One region of the Nisaea sediminum genome, then DNA from elsewhere that is predicted to be linked to it. Evidence: riboswitches for the same ligand, from Rfam matches in the RefSeq annotation. Region 1 holds a riboswitch; the other holds the start of a gene.
What was found. A riboswitch is a leader RNA that binds a small molecule or an ion and turns the genes downstream of it on or off. The one in region 1 is predicted to bind S-adenosylmethionine.

Region 2: another riboswitch for S-adenosylmethionine. It lies ahead of IG122_RS08270 (homoserine O-succinyltransferase); the one in region 1 lies ahead of cysG (siroheme synthase CysG).

What each region holds. Positions count from the first base shown of each region.
Region 1 covers NZ_JACZCQ010000003.1:15,041-22,842, reverse strand. The annotation lists gene IG122_RS05070 (TRAP transporter substrate-binding protein) at 1-594, opposite strand, end outside; gene IG122_RS05065 (Lrp/AsnC family transcriptional regulator) at 848-1,297, opposite strand; SAM riboswitch at 1,444-1,518, shown strand; gene cysG (siroheme synthase CysG) at 1,601-3,010, shown strand; gene IG122_RS05055 (DUF2849 domain-containing protein) at 3,023-3,334, shown strand; gene IG122_RS05050 (nitrite/sulfite reductase) at 3,351-5,006, shown strand; gene IG122_RS05045 (DUF934 domain-containing protein) at 4,993-5,553, shown strand; gene IG122_RS05040 (alpha/beta fold hydrolase) at 5,645-6,448, opposite strand; gene IG122_RS05035 (NAD(P)-dependent oxidoreductase) at 6,610-7,802, shown strand, end outside.
Region 2 covers NZ_JACZCQ010000003.1:669,069-676,870, reverse strand. The annotation lists gene IG122_RS08295 (hypothetical protein) at 1-175, shown strand, start outside; gene IG122_RS08290 (DMT family transporter) at 382-1,296, shown strand; gene IG122_RS08285 (flavin-dependent oxidoreductase) at 1,417-2,625, shown strand; gene IG122_RS08280 (intradiol ring-cleavage dioxygenase) at 2,642-3,502, shown strand; gene IG122_RS08275 (PAS domain-containing protein) at 3,549-4,157, shown strand; SAM-I-IV-variant riboswitch at 4,221-4,326, shown strand; gene IG122_RS08270 (homoserine O-succinyltransferase) at 4,375-5,316, shown strand; gene IG122_RS08265 (SDR family NAD(P)-dependent oxidoreductase) at 5,324-6,094, shown strand; gene IG122_RS08260 (dual specificity protein phosphatase family protein) at 6,189-6,782, shown strand; gene IG122_RS08255 (IclR family transcriptional regulator) at 7,023-7,802, opposite strand, start outside.

The sequences.
Region 1 (7,802 bases):
CACAGGGGAAGCGCCCAGCTTGGCCATGACGTCGCCGCCGAGGCCAGGAATACGCATTTTCAGGCCCTTGAGGTCGTCGGCGCTGTTGATTTCCTTGTTGAACCAGCCGCCCATCTGCACGCCGGTGTTGCCGGCCGGCAGGCACTTCAGGCCGAAGTCGGAGGCCAGCTCGTCCCACAGTTCCTGACCGCCCATGTGATGGACCCACGCGGCCATTTCGCTGAAGGTCAGCCCGAACGGCACGGAAGTGAAATAGGCCCAGGCCGGGTGCTTGCCTTTCCAGTAGTAATCGGCGGAGTGATAGGCCTGCGCGTTGCCGGAGGCGACTTCGTCGAACACGTCGAACGCGCCGACGCGCTCGCCGGCGGCGAAGTACTGCACCTGGATGCGGCCGCCGGAGGTTTCCTGAATGCGCTCGGCCAGCAGCTGAGCGTTGGTGCCCAGACCCGGGAAGTCACGGCCCCAGCTCGAGACGATGACCATCTCGATGCGCTCTTGCGCGAGTGACGGTTTCGGGAAGGACGATGCCGCAGCAGCGGCGGCACCACCGACACCGGCCAGCCCAGCCTTGGTAATAAAGTCGCGACGTTTCATTGCGAAGCTCCCTGGTAAGATTGTTTCTTCAGTTGCGAACAGATCGCAGAGTGAAGCCACTGACCGCACTCTTTACAAGTGTCTATTCACAGCTCGCCGAAATTTGTGCGTTCGAATTTCGGATTTGGCAACCATTCATCTCCATAAATACCGCAATGCGGCATAAATTTGCTCAGACCCCCCTTGTGCGGGTTCGAAAATGTCAAATTTTGCGGTTTTGAACTTCCGAAATGCCTTCGAATCCGGTTTCTGCTCAGACCGGGAGCGCTGTGGTCTCCTTGATCGTCTCCATTGAAAAGCGCGAGGTGACTTCGCTGAGTGCGGTCAGTTCGACGAGTTTCTTGTAGAACTGGTCAAAGCTCTTCATGTCGGGAACAACGACCTTGAGCAGGTAGTCAACTTCGCCTGCCATGCGATGGAATTCGAGCACTTCCGGCATCGCCTGAACCGTGTCGGCGAAAGTCTGCAGCCAGTCGGCCGAATGTTCTCCCGTCTTGATGCTGACGAAGACGGTCAGTCCGTAACCGAGCTTGTCCGCATCCAGAACAGCGACCTGGCGCTTGATCAGGCCGTCGACCTGCATCCGATTGATTCGCTTCCAGCAGGGCGAAGCCGAGAGCCCGACCTGCCGCGCGATATCGGAAACCGAGATGCTGCTGTCCTCTTGCAGGAGGCGCAGGATCTTTCTGTCCATGTCATCCATTCTTGATTTTCCAATTTCCTGACAAAGACCGTCTTCATTTTAGCTCCATGAGAACGATCCGTTCTATTTGAGGGGGCAATATTGTCGATATGGGAAAAATAATGATATTTCAGAGGCGTTGAGAGTTCAACACTCTCTCCACCCGGCAACGGGGGCGCGGCGATTTGAAGGGCAGCTTGCGGCCGCGAACGAAACCGCTAAAGCGCCACGGGATGATCCCCGTGGGCCCTTTCGTGACAACGGAATGGAGCCGGCCATGAGGTCGCATCTCGGAACTGCCAACCTTTCTGCGGATCCCCGCCGATGAAATACCTGCCGATATTCACTGATCTTTCCGGTCATTGGGCGCTTCTTGTCGGCGGAAACGAGGATTCTGCCCGCAAGCTCCGGCTGCTGCTGAGGACAGAGGCTCGCATCCGCGTGGTCAGTGCCGCTCCGAACGACGAGATTTCAGCATTGGCTGAATCAGGAAGGATCGAGTTGCTGCGCCGCGGGTTCGAGGACCGCGATCTGGACGGCGTCCGTCTCGCGATCGTCGGCGATGCCGAAGCTCTCGAGATCAAGGACGTGGCACACCGGATCCGATCGACGGGCATTCCGACAAACGTCGTCGACCGTCCGGAGCTTTCCACCTTCATCATCCCGGGTATCGTCGACCGCGACCCGATCGTCATCGCCATAGGCAGCGAGGGAGCGGCGCCCGTCATGGTACGGCGCATCCGCGAGAAGATCGAAAGCCTGCTTCCGGTCCGCCTCGGCGTGCTCGCCAGATTTGCGCAAAGTTTCCGGGGCGCCGTATCGGCTGCCGTCCCGGAGGGAGCCGGGCGACGCTTGTTCTGGGAGCGGTTCTTCGACGGGCCGGTTGCGCAAGATGTGCTTGAGGGGCGCGAGAAGCCGGCACGCGAAGCCATGCTCCGCCTGGTGAACGGCGGCGCGCAGTCCGCCCCGTCCGGCTCCGTCGCGCTTGTCGGAGCGGGACCGGGCGATCCGGACCTTCTTACCCTGAAAGCTTTGCGGCTGATGCAGGACGCGGACGTCATTGTTCATGACGCGCTGATCGGCCCGACAATGCTGGATTACGTCCGGCGGGACTCGCTGCGTATCGATGTCGGGAAGCGTGCCGGACGGCAGTCCTGGAGCCAGGACGCGATCAACGCGCTTCTGGCTGAACATGCGGAAGCCGGGCGCCGCGTGGTGCGCCTCAAAGGTGGCGATCCCTTCATCTTCGGACGGGGCGGGGAGGAGCTGGCCTATCTGAAGGCGCGCGGCATCGCGGTCGAGGTGGTGCCGGGTGTCACCGCGGCGCTCGGTGCTGCCTCGGTCGCCGGCCTGCCGCTGACCCACCGCGATCACGCCAACCGCCTGACCATCCTGACCGGACATGACCGCAACGGCCTCTCGGACTTCGACCACCATCTGCTGGCCGACCCGAAGGGCACGTTGGTCATTTATATGGGCCTCGGCGCAGCACCCCGGATCATGGCCGACGCCCTTGCTGCCGGTCGCGCCGCTTCGACGCCGGTCGTGGTGATCGCAAAGGCGACATTGCCGGAGCAGCGCGTCCTCAAGGCGCAGCTCGGCGGACTGGCGCGTCTGGTCGAGGAGCAAAAAGTCGAAGCCCCCGCACTGATCGTGATCGGTGACGTAGCGGCGCTTGCCGACGGAGAGATTTTCGAGGCGGCCGATGCCGGGCATCGCCGCCTCGCTGTCTAGGAAACGAATGAGATGAAGAAGAAGTTCGAGAAGCAGATCATGACCGCGAACAGGCTCGGCGACGGCGCCGTCGTCTATCTGGCGGCGGACGACGACTGGGTGCTCAGTCTGCACGATGCCGAGGTGGCCGAGAGCGAGGAGGCGGCGATCCGGCTCGAGGAACGCGCCGGTCTCGCGATGAAGCAGCAGAAGATCGTCGGTCCTTATCTCTTCGCAGTCGCCGTTTCCGACCGCGGGATCTCGCCGATCAGCCAGCGCGAGATCATTCGCGCCGCGGGCCCGACTGTCGGCACCGATCTCCCCGAAACCACACCGCTCCGCTGAGCCCGGATATCGAGAGATGTATCAGTATAACGAATTCGACCATGCCTTCCTCCGGGACCGGACCGCGGAATTCCGCGATCAGGTCGCGCGCCGCCTCGCGGGCGAACTGACCGAGGACGAGTTCAAGCCGCTCCGGCTGATGAACGGGCTCTACCTGCAGCTCCATGCCTATATGCTGCGGGTCGCGATCCCCTACGGCACCCTGAATGCGAAGCAGATGCGCCAGCTCGGCGTGATTGCCAAGCGCTGGGACCGCGACTGGGGACATTTCACCACCCGGCAGAACATCCAGTACAACTGGATCAAGCTGGACGACGTGCCGGACATCCTGGACGCGCTCGCCGATGTCGAGATGCACGCGATCCAGACCAGCGGGAACTGCATCCGCAACGTGACGGCGGACCAGTTCGCCGGCGTCGCCGCCGACGAGATCGAGGATTCCCGCGTCTGGGCCGAGATCATGCGGCAATGGTCGACACTGCATCCGGAATTCACCTTCCTGCCGCGCAAATTCAAGATCGCCATTACCGGCTCGGAGCATGACCGGGCGGCGGTGAAGCTGCACGATATCGGCCTCCGCATGCGCCGCAACGAGGACGGCGAGACCGGGTTCGAGGTGATCGTCGGAGGCGGGCAGGGACGGACGCCCATCGTCGGCGAGACGATCCGCGAGTTCCTGCCGAAGCAGCACCTGCTCTCCTATCTCGAGGCGATCCTCCGGACCTACAACCTGCTCGGCCGCCGCGACAATCTCTACAAGGCCCGGATCAAGATCCTGGTCGCCGCCGTCGGCATCGAGAAGTTCGCCGAGATGGTGGAGGAGGAGTGGGAGGCGATCCGCGACAGCGTGCTGACCCTGGAGCCTGAACGGATCCGCGAGATCGAGCGGCATTTCGCACCGCCCGCCTACGAGGAGATCGCCGAGCCGGTAGTCTCCTTCGATGCGGCCCGCTTCACCGATCCGGCCTTCTCGGCCTGGACCCGGACCAATCTCTTCCCGCACAAGCAGCCGGGCTATGCCGTCGTTACGGTATCGCTGAAGCCGGCCGGCGGTGTGCCGGGCGATGCCACATCAGCACAGATGGAGGCTCTGGCCGATCTCGCCGAGCGCTATTCTCTCGGCGAGCTCCGGATCGCGCACGAGCAGAACGTGGTTCTGCCGAACGTCCGCAAGCAGGACCTGCACCGGTTCTGGCATGAGCTCGGCACGCACGGGCTGGCGGATGCCAATGTCGGCCTGATCACGGACATCATCTCCTGCCCGGGTCTCGATTACTGCAACCTCGCCAATGCCCGCGCGATCCCGATCGCCCAGCGCATCAGCCGGCATTTCGCCGACCCGGCACTGCAGGCGGAGATCGGCCCGATCACGCTGAACATCTCCGGCTGCATCAATGCCTGTGGGCATCACCATGTCGGCAATATCGGCATCCTCGGCGTCGATAAGAAAGGCGTCGAGCATTACCAGATCACCATCGGCGGAATCGCCGACGAGAACGCGGCCATCGGCCGGATCCTCGGCCCGTCCTTCCCGGCGGAAGAGGTGGTCGACGCCATCGACACCCTGATCGCCACCTTCCGGAAGATCCGGGAACAGGGTGAGTTTTTCATCGACACCGTGAAGCGGGTCGGCATCGAACCTTTCAAGGAGACTCTCTATGCCAATCATTAGGAATGGCCGGATCGAGGAGAATATCTGGGTCTCGCTCGCGGAGACGGACTCAAGCGCGCTTTCCCGCGACACGCCGGTTGTCGTCGGCCTCGCGGAATGGACGGCCGGACGGGAGACGCTGATCGCCAATTTCGAGCGCCGGGCCGTCAGATTGGAGAATGTGGACGCGGTCGAGGAGATCGCGGACGATCTCGATTTCATCGACGCCGTGATCCTCGTTTTCCCGAAATTCAACGATGGCCGTGCCTTTTCCCAGGCCCGTCTGCTGCGGGACCGCCTCGACTTCAAGGGTGAAATTCGTGCGACGGGGCATGTGATCCAGGATCAGTTTCTGTTCCTGCAGCGTTGCGGCGTGGATGCCGTCGAGGCGAAGGACGAGAAGCTTCTCGATGCCTGGATGCGGGCGCACAAGCGCTTCAAGGGCTTTTACCAGCCGGCCCTCGCGATCCCGGAAGGGAAGTCGGAAGATAAGGTCGCCCGGAACGACGGCTTTGGCGGCGCCTACAGCCGCGTCGAGCCTGCCGTGCTCGCGAGCTGGGCCTACTGAAGCGGGATTTGGCGCTCCACCCAATTGCCTCGGCGCCAAATCGACCTGAGCCGCCGGAAGGACTACCTTCCGGCGGTTTTTTGCTGGCCCCTTACTGAAGGAAGTCCCTCAGTAGTCCGGTTATTGTTTCCGGTGCCTCCATGCTGGGGAGGTGAGCCGCATTGCGGAGGACAATGTGTGATCCGTCCCGGATCCCGTCCGCGACCTTGCGGCACCGTTCTTGAACATGCGGGAAATCCAGATCGCCCCAGATCACCAGCGACCTAGCCCGTATCTCGTGCAGGCGATGGTAGGCGTCTTCACTGTCCGTGTTGCTCCCCGGTGACGGCTTGCGGAGCACGGTGCCGTTCATCTCAAGGAAGAGCGCGCGCGCCGGTTCTGTGACACGCCCAGGCTGTGACAGGGCGCCGTCCAGCACGACACGCGCTTTGAGGTCGTTGACCCGATCGACATCGCGCTTGGTCTCGGCGTGTCTGATCTCTTCCATGAGCGAGGCCACCGGTGCCGGATAACTGGGGGCGGGCGACCCGCTTACATTCGGGGCTATGAGCACCAGAGAATGGACGCGCGCCGGATATCTGAGTGCAGCATCCAGTGCAATCTGGCCTCCCTGCGAGCATCCGACGAGAGTGACGGGACTCCCGTCGCCCAGCTTGTCGATAACGGTCATCAGGTCTTCGACCGACGAATGCTCCTCGGGAGCGGCCTCGCTCTTGCCAAAGCCCCTGCGGTCATAGGCGATGGCACGATGTGTCGCTGACAAGCCCTCGCATTGTGCGGTCCACATGCGGCTGTCCGCGACCGCTGCATGCAGGAAGACGACCGGATGACCGTTACCACGGACAGTTGCGGCCAATCGTGCCTTGCCGGAAATGATTTCAGTCTCGGAGCTCATGTCGTGCCCGGACATAGGAACTTAATAGCTGAAATTAATTACGGGAAAGATCGCAGCACAAGTTGTTTCGCACGGCGCTTGTTCGAATTGACGGCAAACCTGTTTTTTGATCAGATAGTAAAAAACGAGTGCAAATGCACCGTGATCGAACAGGAGAGATTATGCCGTCTGATATCCGTGGGGACCGTCTGTCCCCGGCGGAGGTCGAGTCGAATTTCGCCGATCTCCACCCGCTGCTCAGCAAACACGAAGCCTATGTCGAGGCGGACCGATGCTATTTCTGCCATGACGCGCCGTGCGTGACGGCCTGTCCGACAGGCATCGACATTCCGCTCTTCATCCGGCAGATCCTGACCGACAACCCGTCCGGCTCTGCAAAGACGATCCTCAGTGCGAACATCCTCGGCGGGATGTGTGCCCGGGTCTGTCCGACGGAGACGCTCTGCGAGCAGGCCTGCGTCCGCGAGACGGCGGAACAGAAGCCGGTACGGATCGGAGAGCTTCAGCGCTATGCGACGGATCATCTGATGGCGGCCGGTGTCCATCCGTTTGAACGCGCGGCGCCGACCGGCAGGAAGGTTGCCGTGGTTGGTGCCGGTCCTGCAGGGATCTCCTGCGCGCACCGCCTCGCCATGCACGGGCACGACGTCACGATCTTTGAGGCGAAACCGAAAGGCGGCGGGCTTAACGAATACGGCATCGCCGCCTACAAGGCAGTCGATGAGTTTGCTCGGCGCGAACTCGATTTCGTGCTCTCCATCGGCGGGATCGAGCTGAAGACAGGCATGGCGCTCGGTCGTGATGTCACACTGGATGCGCTTGTCGCTGAGTACGATGCGGTCTTCCTCGGTCTCGGTCTCGGGGCGACAAACGGTCTCGACATCGCTGGCGAGCAGCTCGAAGGCGTCGTCGATGCGGTCGATTTTATCGAGGACCTTCGACAGGCGCCCGCTCTTGCAAAGGTCGCGGTCGGACGCCGTGTCGTCGTGATCGGCGGCGGCATGACGGCGATCGACGCTGCCGTGCAGTCGAAACTGCTCGGGGCGGAGGACGTGACGCTGGTCTATCGCCGGGGCGCCGACCGGATGAATGCGAGCGCCTACGAGCAGTCGCTGGCGAAAGACAAAGGGGTCGTGTTGCGGTATTGGGCCCGGCCCGAGAAGATCGAGGCGGGGGCGGACGGCAAGGCCGCCGCCATCAGCTTCATGAAGACCCGGGACGAGGGCGGCAAGCTGGTCGATACCGGCGAGCGCTACACGCTCGAGGCCGACATGGTGATGAAGGCGATCGGTCAGACCTTCGTGCCGGCGCCGCTCAAGGGGGCCAAGGCGGAGATCGCGCTCGAGGGCGGGCG
Region 2 (7,802 bases), 650 kb from region 1:
CAAGGCGGCTTTCGTCGCGAGACCCGGTCCGGATCAGCTCGCCCTCAGCATCTACGCGGTGCTGATGGAGGAGCAAAAAATTCCCGGCCGCGAGTTCAAGATAGTCGCGACCGAGGACGAGGCCCTCGCGTGGCTGATGAGCGACGCGGAGTCCGAGAAACCGGCGGCCGGCTGATCCATATCGGGTAGCTCGATCGGATGCCCGACAAGATCCGCACCTGGACCCTGCAATCACTTGTGCATGAGCATGGCGCATTCGGATTGTCGCCTGGATACCGGCTCCGGCTATATCCGTAGATCGGGCCGTCGACCTCCGGCTTCCTCCGGGTTCGTCGTCCTGCAATTATCTGCCTGACACTTCAAGTCGCGTCCGGATAGCTCATGCCAACCACCGTCATCTCTCCCGCCGCGGGAGCGGAATCGCCGCGTGTCGGCATCGTCTTCGGGTTGCTCGCGGCCGTGATCTGGGGCGGCTTTCTTGCCTACTCTCGACGGGGTGTGGTTGTCGGTCTGGAGGCGGTCGATATCGCCTTTCTGCGTTACGTGTCCGCCGGGCTGGTCATGCTCCCGCTGTTTCTGCGGCGTTCGGTCCGGAAGGAGCTTGCCGCGCTCGGCTGGTTCAAGCCGCTGGTCCTGGCAGCTCTCGCCGGACCGCTCTTCATCATCGTCGGGGCGAGCGGATTCTATTTCGCGCCGGCCGCCCATGCCGCGGTTATCCAGCCGGGGGCAATGACGCTGGCGAGCGTCTGCGCCGCGACCCTGCTCTTCGGGGAGCGGATGAATCCGGCGCGGCTCGCCGGGGTGCTCATTCTCGTCGCCGGCCTCGCGACCATCGCCGGTCCGGGACTGCTCGGCGGCGAGGCCGGCGCCTGGCGCGGCGACCTTCTCTTCGCCGCCGCGGGAACGATGTTTGCCGCTTACACGATCCTTGTCCGGCGCTGGAGGATCGGGGCCTGGACCTCGACCGCCATCGTCTCGGTGCTCTCCGGCCTCATGCTCGGGCCGGCCTACCTCGCGCTTCGCGGTCCCGGCGCGCTCCTCTCCGCCTCTCCCGCCGTGCTCCTCGAACAGGTCGTCGTGCAGGGCATCCTTTCCGCCGTCGTCGCGCTCTTCGCATTCGCCCGCGCCGTCCACCATCTCGGGCCCGGCCGGGCCGCCGTCTTTCCGGCGCTGGCGCCGTCGATGGCGATCCTGATCGCTATTCCCGTCGTCGGCGAGTTTCCGACCGCGTTGCAATGGGCCGGACTGGCCGTAGCGACGCTCGGACTGCTCATCTCGCTCCGCCGGCCGTCCTAGGAGCGGATTTGCGGATTTCACAGGAAGGGCTTGATTGCGGCGGGAATGGGCCCGACCTTCTCGGGCGGACTTTCGCGGACGCCAGGAAACCGCGGCAGTCGAGCCGGGAAGGGGAAGCCGATGTATGTTGCGATTGCCGGGGCCGGAATCGGGGGACTGACGGCGGCCCTCTGCCTCGCCGAGCGGGGCATGCGTGTCCGGGTCTTGGAGGCGGTGGACGAACTCCGGCCGCTGGGTGTCGGCATCAACCTGATGCCGTCGGCTTCGACCATCCTGCACGGACTTGGGCTTGCCGAGGCGCTCGACGAGATGGCGATCCGGACACGCTGCGTCGAATACCGGACGCGCTATGGTCACCTGATCCAGTCAGATCCGCGGAATGTCGAGGCGGGTTTCGCGGCGCCGCAATATTCCGTGCATCGCGGAGAGCTGCAGTTCCTGCTTCTGGAAACGGTGCGCGAGCGGCTTGGAGCCGATGCCGTCCTGCCGGGAAAGGCGGTCCTTCGGTTCGAGCAGGACGAGGAGGGGGTGCGGATCTTCTTCGCCGACGGCTCTTCCGGCAGGCATGACCTTCTGATCGGCGCAGACGGTTTGCATTCGGCGGTCCGCGCGCAAATCCATCCGGGCGAGGGACCTCTGCATTACGAAGGCACGATGATGTGGCGCGGCGCCGTCTCCTCCGGGGTGATCGGCGACGGAAGGACCATGGTCATCGCGGGCGATCACGATGTGAAGTTCGTCACCTATCCGATCAGCGAGCGGGTGCGGCGGAAGGGACGGGCGCTCACCAACTGGGTCGCAGAGCTGCGGCGCGACCGGCCGCGCGATATCGAGGACGCGGACTGGACCCGTGAGGGAACGCGTGAATTCATTGAGTCCTTCAGGGGCTTCAAGATGCCGGACATGGACATCGTGCGCCTGATGGAAGAGACCGGGACGATCACCGAGTTTCCGATGGTCGATCGCGACCCGATCGATTTCTGGACCGTCGGCCGCGTGACCCTGCTCGGCGATGCGGCGCACCCGATGTATCCGATCGGCGCCAACGGCGCCTCGCAGGCGATCATTGACGGCCGGTGTCTCGCCGATACGCTGGCCGACATGCCGGGACCGGAAGGTCTGCTCGCCTACGAGGCTGCGCGGCGCCCGGCGACGGCGGAGATTGTTCTGGCCAACCGCCGGTCCGGTCCCGAGCGGGTCCTCGACATCGCGGCCGCCCGCGTGACGGGGCCCGAGGACAGGATCGAGGATCTCATCTCGGCGGAGGAACTCGAGGAGGTCGCTGCCAGCTATCGCAATACGGCGGGTTTCCGCAAGCAGACCGGGTGAACCGAAGGAGACGGACATGAGCGGATATTTCACCGAGGATTCTTCCGCCGCGGTGGTCAACGGCCGGACGGCCGGGACCGCGAACCCGCGCGTGGCGGAACTCATGACGTCGCTGGTGAAGCACCTGCACGCCTTCGCCAAGGAGACCGGTCTCACCCAGGAGGAATGGGAACAGGCGATCGCCTTCCTGACCGCGACCGGGCAGAAATGCTCCGGCGAGCGTCAGGAGTTCATCCTGCTCTCCGACGTGCTCGGCTTTTCCATGCTGGTCGATGCGATCAACAATCGCCGCCCGGAGAGCGCGACGGAGAATACCGTCTTCGGACCCTTCCATGTCGCCGGGGCACCGGTCCGGGAGATGGGCGAGACGATCTCGCTCGACGGCAAGGGCGAGAGCTGCCGTTTCGAGGGCCGGGTGATCGATCTGGACGGAAAGCCCGTCGAAGGCGCGCGGATCGACGTCTGGTCCGACAATGCCGACGGGTTCTATTCGGTGCAGCAGCCGGACGAGCAGCCGAAATGGAACAACCGGGGGATCTTCGTGACCGGGCCCGACGGTGCCTACAATTTCACCGGCATCAAGCCGGTCTCCTATCCGATCCCGGAAGACGGGCCGGTCGGCGACATGCTGAAGGCGCTCGGCCGTCATGCCTGGCGACCGGCACACATGCATTTCCTGATCACCGCGCCGGGCTTCGAGAAGCTCGTCACGCATACTTTCGTGGAAGGCGATCCCTATCTGACCTCCGACGCGGTCTTCGGCGTCAAGGAGAGCCTAGTCGCGCCGTTCGAGCGGATAGATGGGGATACGCTCTGGCGGTCGCGCTACGATTTCATTCTGACCCCGGCTAGCCAATCGTTAACCATTGCAGACTAATAAATTCGGCGTTCCCGCTCCTGCCGCGCGCCGGCGGAGTATCCCTATGGATGACCCGATGTCCGATCTGCTGCTGTCGATATTGGAAACGCCCTGTTGCCGCGACTTTGCCGAAGCCTGGAACCGCTGGCGTGGAGCGGCGGTTGCGCCGAAGCGGGCCGACATCCGTCTCGAGGAGATCGCCCGCTGGCTCTCGCTGCTGAGCGTGCTCGAGATCCGCTCGCGCGAGGAGCAGGTGTTCCGTCTGGTCGGCACGCAGATCAACGAAGCCCGGGGCCGCGAGCTGACCGGAACCACACTGAAGGAGCTTTCCCGATCCGAGGACTGGCCCGCCCGGTCCAGGGTCAACGAGGCCATGGCGGCGCAGCCCTGCGGGATCACCTTCCGCGCCAAGTTCAGATACAGCGTCGGCGAGGACGCCGTGTCGGAATATCTCTGCCTTCCGGTATTTCCGAACGCTCCTGGCGCACCGGTCCAGCTCTTCACAATCCGTCAGCCGCTGCGAAACGTGTCCATGCAATTTCCGCAGCTCAATCCCGAGAAGAACCCGGTCGGGGATGACAACCGGTTCATCGATATCGGCGCCGGCGTGCCCGATCTCTCGCTCCTGCCGGAGCCGATTCCGCCGGTTTCTCTGCCGCGCTCGACACCCTGACAGTCTCGAGGCTCCACCCAGCGCGGAGGGAATTGCCAACCGGCTCCGGATCAAGTAGACAATCCCGGACATCAAGAGTTGAGCGGACGCTCAACGCCAACCTGCTCCCCGAGCAAGGTGGCGCTCCTGTCGCGGAGGATGTGGCCAGACGGCAACCAAACGGGTCCCGCCGAAATGCCCGCTCTGCTTGATGCCTGTAACTGCAGAGGGTTTGAACATGCCGATCAGGATACCGAATGACCTTCCCGCCTTCGCCGCACTCGAGGCCGAGGGTGTCATGGTCATGCGCGAGGCGGACGCGGTGCGTCAGGATATCAGGCCGCTCCAGATCGGGCTCCTCAATCTGATGCCCAACAAGATCCGCACTGAGACCCAGATCGCGCGCCTGCTCGGCGCCAGCCCGCTGCAGGTCGAGCTGACGCTGATCAAGATGACCGACCACGTGCCGAAGAATGTGCCGCAGGAGCATATGATCTCGTTCTACGAGCCGTGGAGCGATCTGCGCGAGCGGAAGTTCGACGGCCTCGTCGTCACCGGAGCACCGGTCGAGCGGCTGCCGTTCGAGGAGGTTTCCTACTGGTCGGAACTCTGCGAGATCTTCGACTGGACGCAGACCCATGTGCATTCCAGCCTGATGATCTGCTGGGCGGCACAGGCCGCGCTGCACCATTTCCACGGCGTGCCAAAGCACGAGCTGCCGAAGAAGGCCTTCGGCGTCTACCGGCACCGCAATCTGGCGCCGGCCTCGGGCTATCTGCGCGGTTTTTCCGACGATTTCTCGATCCCGGTCTCGCGCTGGACGGAAACGCGCGTGGCCGACGTTCCGTCGTCCGCCGGGGTTCAAGTCCTGATGGACTCGCCGGAGATGGGACCGTGCCTGATGGAAGACCGCGCAAAAAGCGCGCTCTACATGTTCAACCACATCGAGTACGACTCGGATTCTCTCGGTGAGGAGTATCAGCGCGACCTCGGGCGCGGCATGAATCCGGAACTTCCGCACAGTTATTTCACCGACGACGATCCGACCCATCCGCCGCTGAACCGCTGGCGCAGCCACGCCCATCTGCTGTTCGCCAACTGGATCAACGAGATCTACCAGACGACGCCGTTCGATCTCTCGGAGATCGGAACGGTGCGCGATCGCCGGCAGGCCGGGTGAGGGCGCGATGACAGAGTCGAAAGTAGCCCTGATCACCGGCGCGGCCCGGGGGATCGGCCTCGCCGCGGCGAGGAAGTTCCTCGACGAGGGCTGGCGCGTGGCCCTGCTCGATCGGGACACGGACACGCTGAAGCGGGCGGTGGAGGATCTCGGGCAGCGAAACGGCGCCATGCCGGTCTTCGCCGATGTCTCGGATCCGGAGCAGGTGCGGCGTGCGGTCGAGGAGACGGAGGCGGCCTTCGGGCGCCTCGACGCGCTGGTCAACAATGCCGGCGTGGCGACTTTCAAGCCGGTGCTGGAAACCAGCTTCGAGGAATGGTCGGAGATCATGGCGACCAATCTTAACGGCCCGTTTCTCTGCACCAACGCGGCGGCGCCGGTGATGCTGAAAACCGGCGGCGGCGCGGTGGTCAATATCGCCTCGATCTCGGGCCTCCGGGCAAGCCTGCTCCGTGTCGCCTACGGCACCAGCAAGGCCGCGGTGCTGCACCTGACCAAGCAGCAGGCCGCCGAACTCGGGAATCTCGGGATCCGGGTCAATGCCGTCGCACCGGGACCGGTGGACACCGCCATGGCGAAGAAGGTTCACACGCCCGACATCCGCGCCGACTATCACGACGCGATCCCGCTGAATCGCTACGGGCTGGAAGAGGAGTTGGCGGAGGCGATCTTCTTCCTCTGCAGCGACCGGGCGAGCTACATCAACGGCCAGTATCTCGCGGTCGACGGCGGCTTCGACGCGACCGGGATCGGCCTGCCGAGCTTTCGAAGCGAGTGACTGGTCGGGGCCTGCGACATTTCGCGACTCGTCCGGCGGCGTCGCTGAACGGCATATGGAGCATTGACGGCATAGATCGGTGTCGGAAAGCGACATGCAGATGGTCAGGGCGTTCTTCATGAAATATCGGCGCGCGGTGCGGGAATGCATCTGCGCTGGCGTTGCTGCCCTGCTGGTGACAGCGATCTATATCGGCGGACTCCAGCTATCCGGCAATTTCCATCCGGTGATCGTCGGCGAGATATACCGTTCAGCGCAACCGGCGGCCGGCGACATAGCGTCATATCAGAGCGCGTACGGTATCCAGACGATCGTCAATCTGCGTGGGACGGGCGGAAATTCGGCTTGGTACGAGACCGAGATCGCCGAAGCGAGGAAGCTGGGAATTGCACATATCGATTTCCCGATGTCCGCATCGGAGGATCTGTCGCAGGACGAGGCAGCGGACCTTGTGAAGCTCCTCGCCGCGGCGGAAAAACCGATCCTGATCCACTGCAAGGCTGGCGCGGACCGGAGTGGGCTGGTGGCCGCGCTCTATCTCGCGGCGATCGCGCATCGAGACGAAGAGAGTGCCGAGTCGCAGATCTCCCTTCGCTACGGCCATATCTCGCTGCCCGGGGCGGGAGCTTGGGCGATGGACCGAAGTTTCGAAGCCCTAGAACCCTGGCTCGGATATCACAATTCCTAAGCGGATTCTCGCAATTCGCGAATGGCGCGAATTTCTTGCTGGGCCGCTGAATACCAGTGTATGGTTTGCCCCGCAGTCCTTCACAACTTCCTGAAAATGACATCCGCCCGTACGGGCAAACGACCGTCAGCCGATCTTCACCGGAAAGATCTTTGTGAATTCTCGCGGCCGAATGGGACCGGCTCGGGATAGGCGGGCCGGGGCGCAAGCCCCGGTTCGCCGCTTCAGGATGAGAGACCGTCAGACGAAGCTTGCCAGCGTTTCCGCGCAGTCCCGCAGCATTACCGCTTTTTGCGTGCAGACCGCGATTTCCTCGAACCGTGCCGCCGGACCGACGATGCCGAGTGCGGCCTTGGCTTTGCCACGGCCGTCAAGGATCGGAACCGCGATGGACGTGACGCCCGGTTCATACTCACCCGTGACGAGCGCGTAGCCGCGTGCGCGCGTTTCGCCGAGGTCGGACCGGAGTGCGGCTGGGTCGGTCTTGGTCGTGGCCGTGTAGGCGGGCAGCGGAGCGGCAAGCAGTTCGTCGATGACCTCCTCTTCGGCGAAGGCCAGGAGGGCGCGGCCGATTGCGGTTGCGGTCAGCGGGAGACGCGAGCCGATGCCGAAGCCGGAGGTAATCAGCGCCGGGTCGCCAGGCGAGTAGGCGACATAGATCGCGTCGGCTCCGTCCCGGACCGCGAGCGAGATCGCGTCGCCGAGCTGTTTCGAATAGGACGCCATGACGGGCTGCACCGTCCGGCCGAACTGGCGCTCCCTCAGATATCCGCTGGCGAGCCGGAGCACGCGGGGGCTCGGTGCATAGGAGCGGTTCGCTTCCGTCAGATAGCCGAGGCGCACGAGGGTCAGGACCAGTCGGCGCGTCACCGAGCGGTTGATGCCGGTCCGGCGGGCGAGATCGGGAATGGTCAGGGGAGCGGCCGCGCTTTCGAAGGCCTCCAGCACTTCCATACCTTTCGCGAAGGTCAGCGAAATGTCCTTGTCGGCGATCTCCGTGGAGAGCGGAGCGGCTTTCTC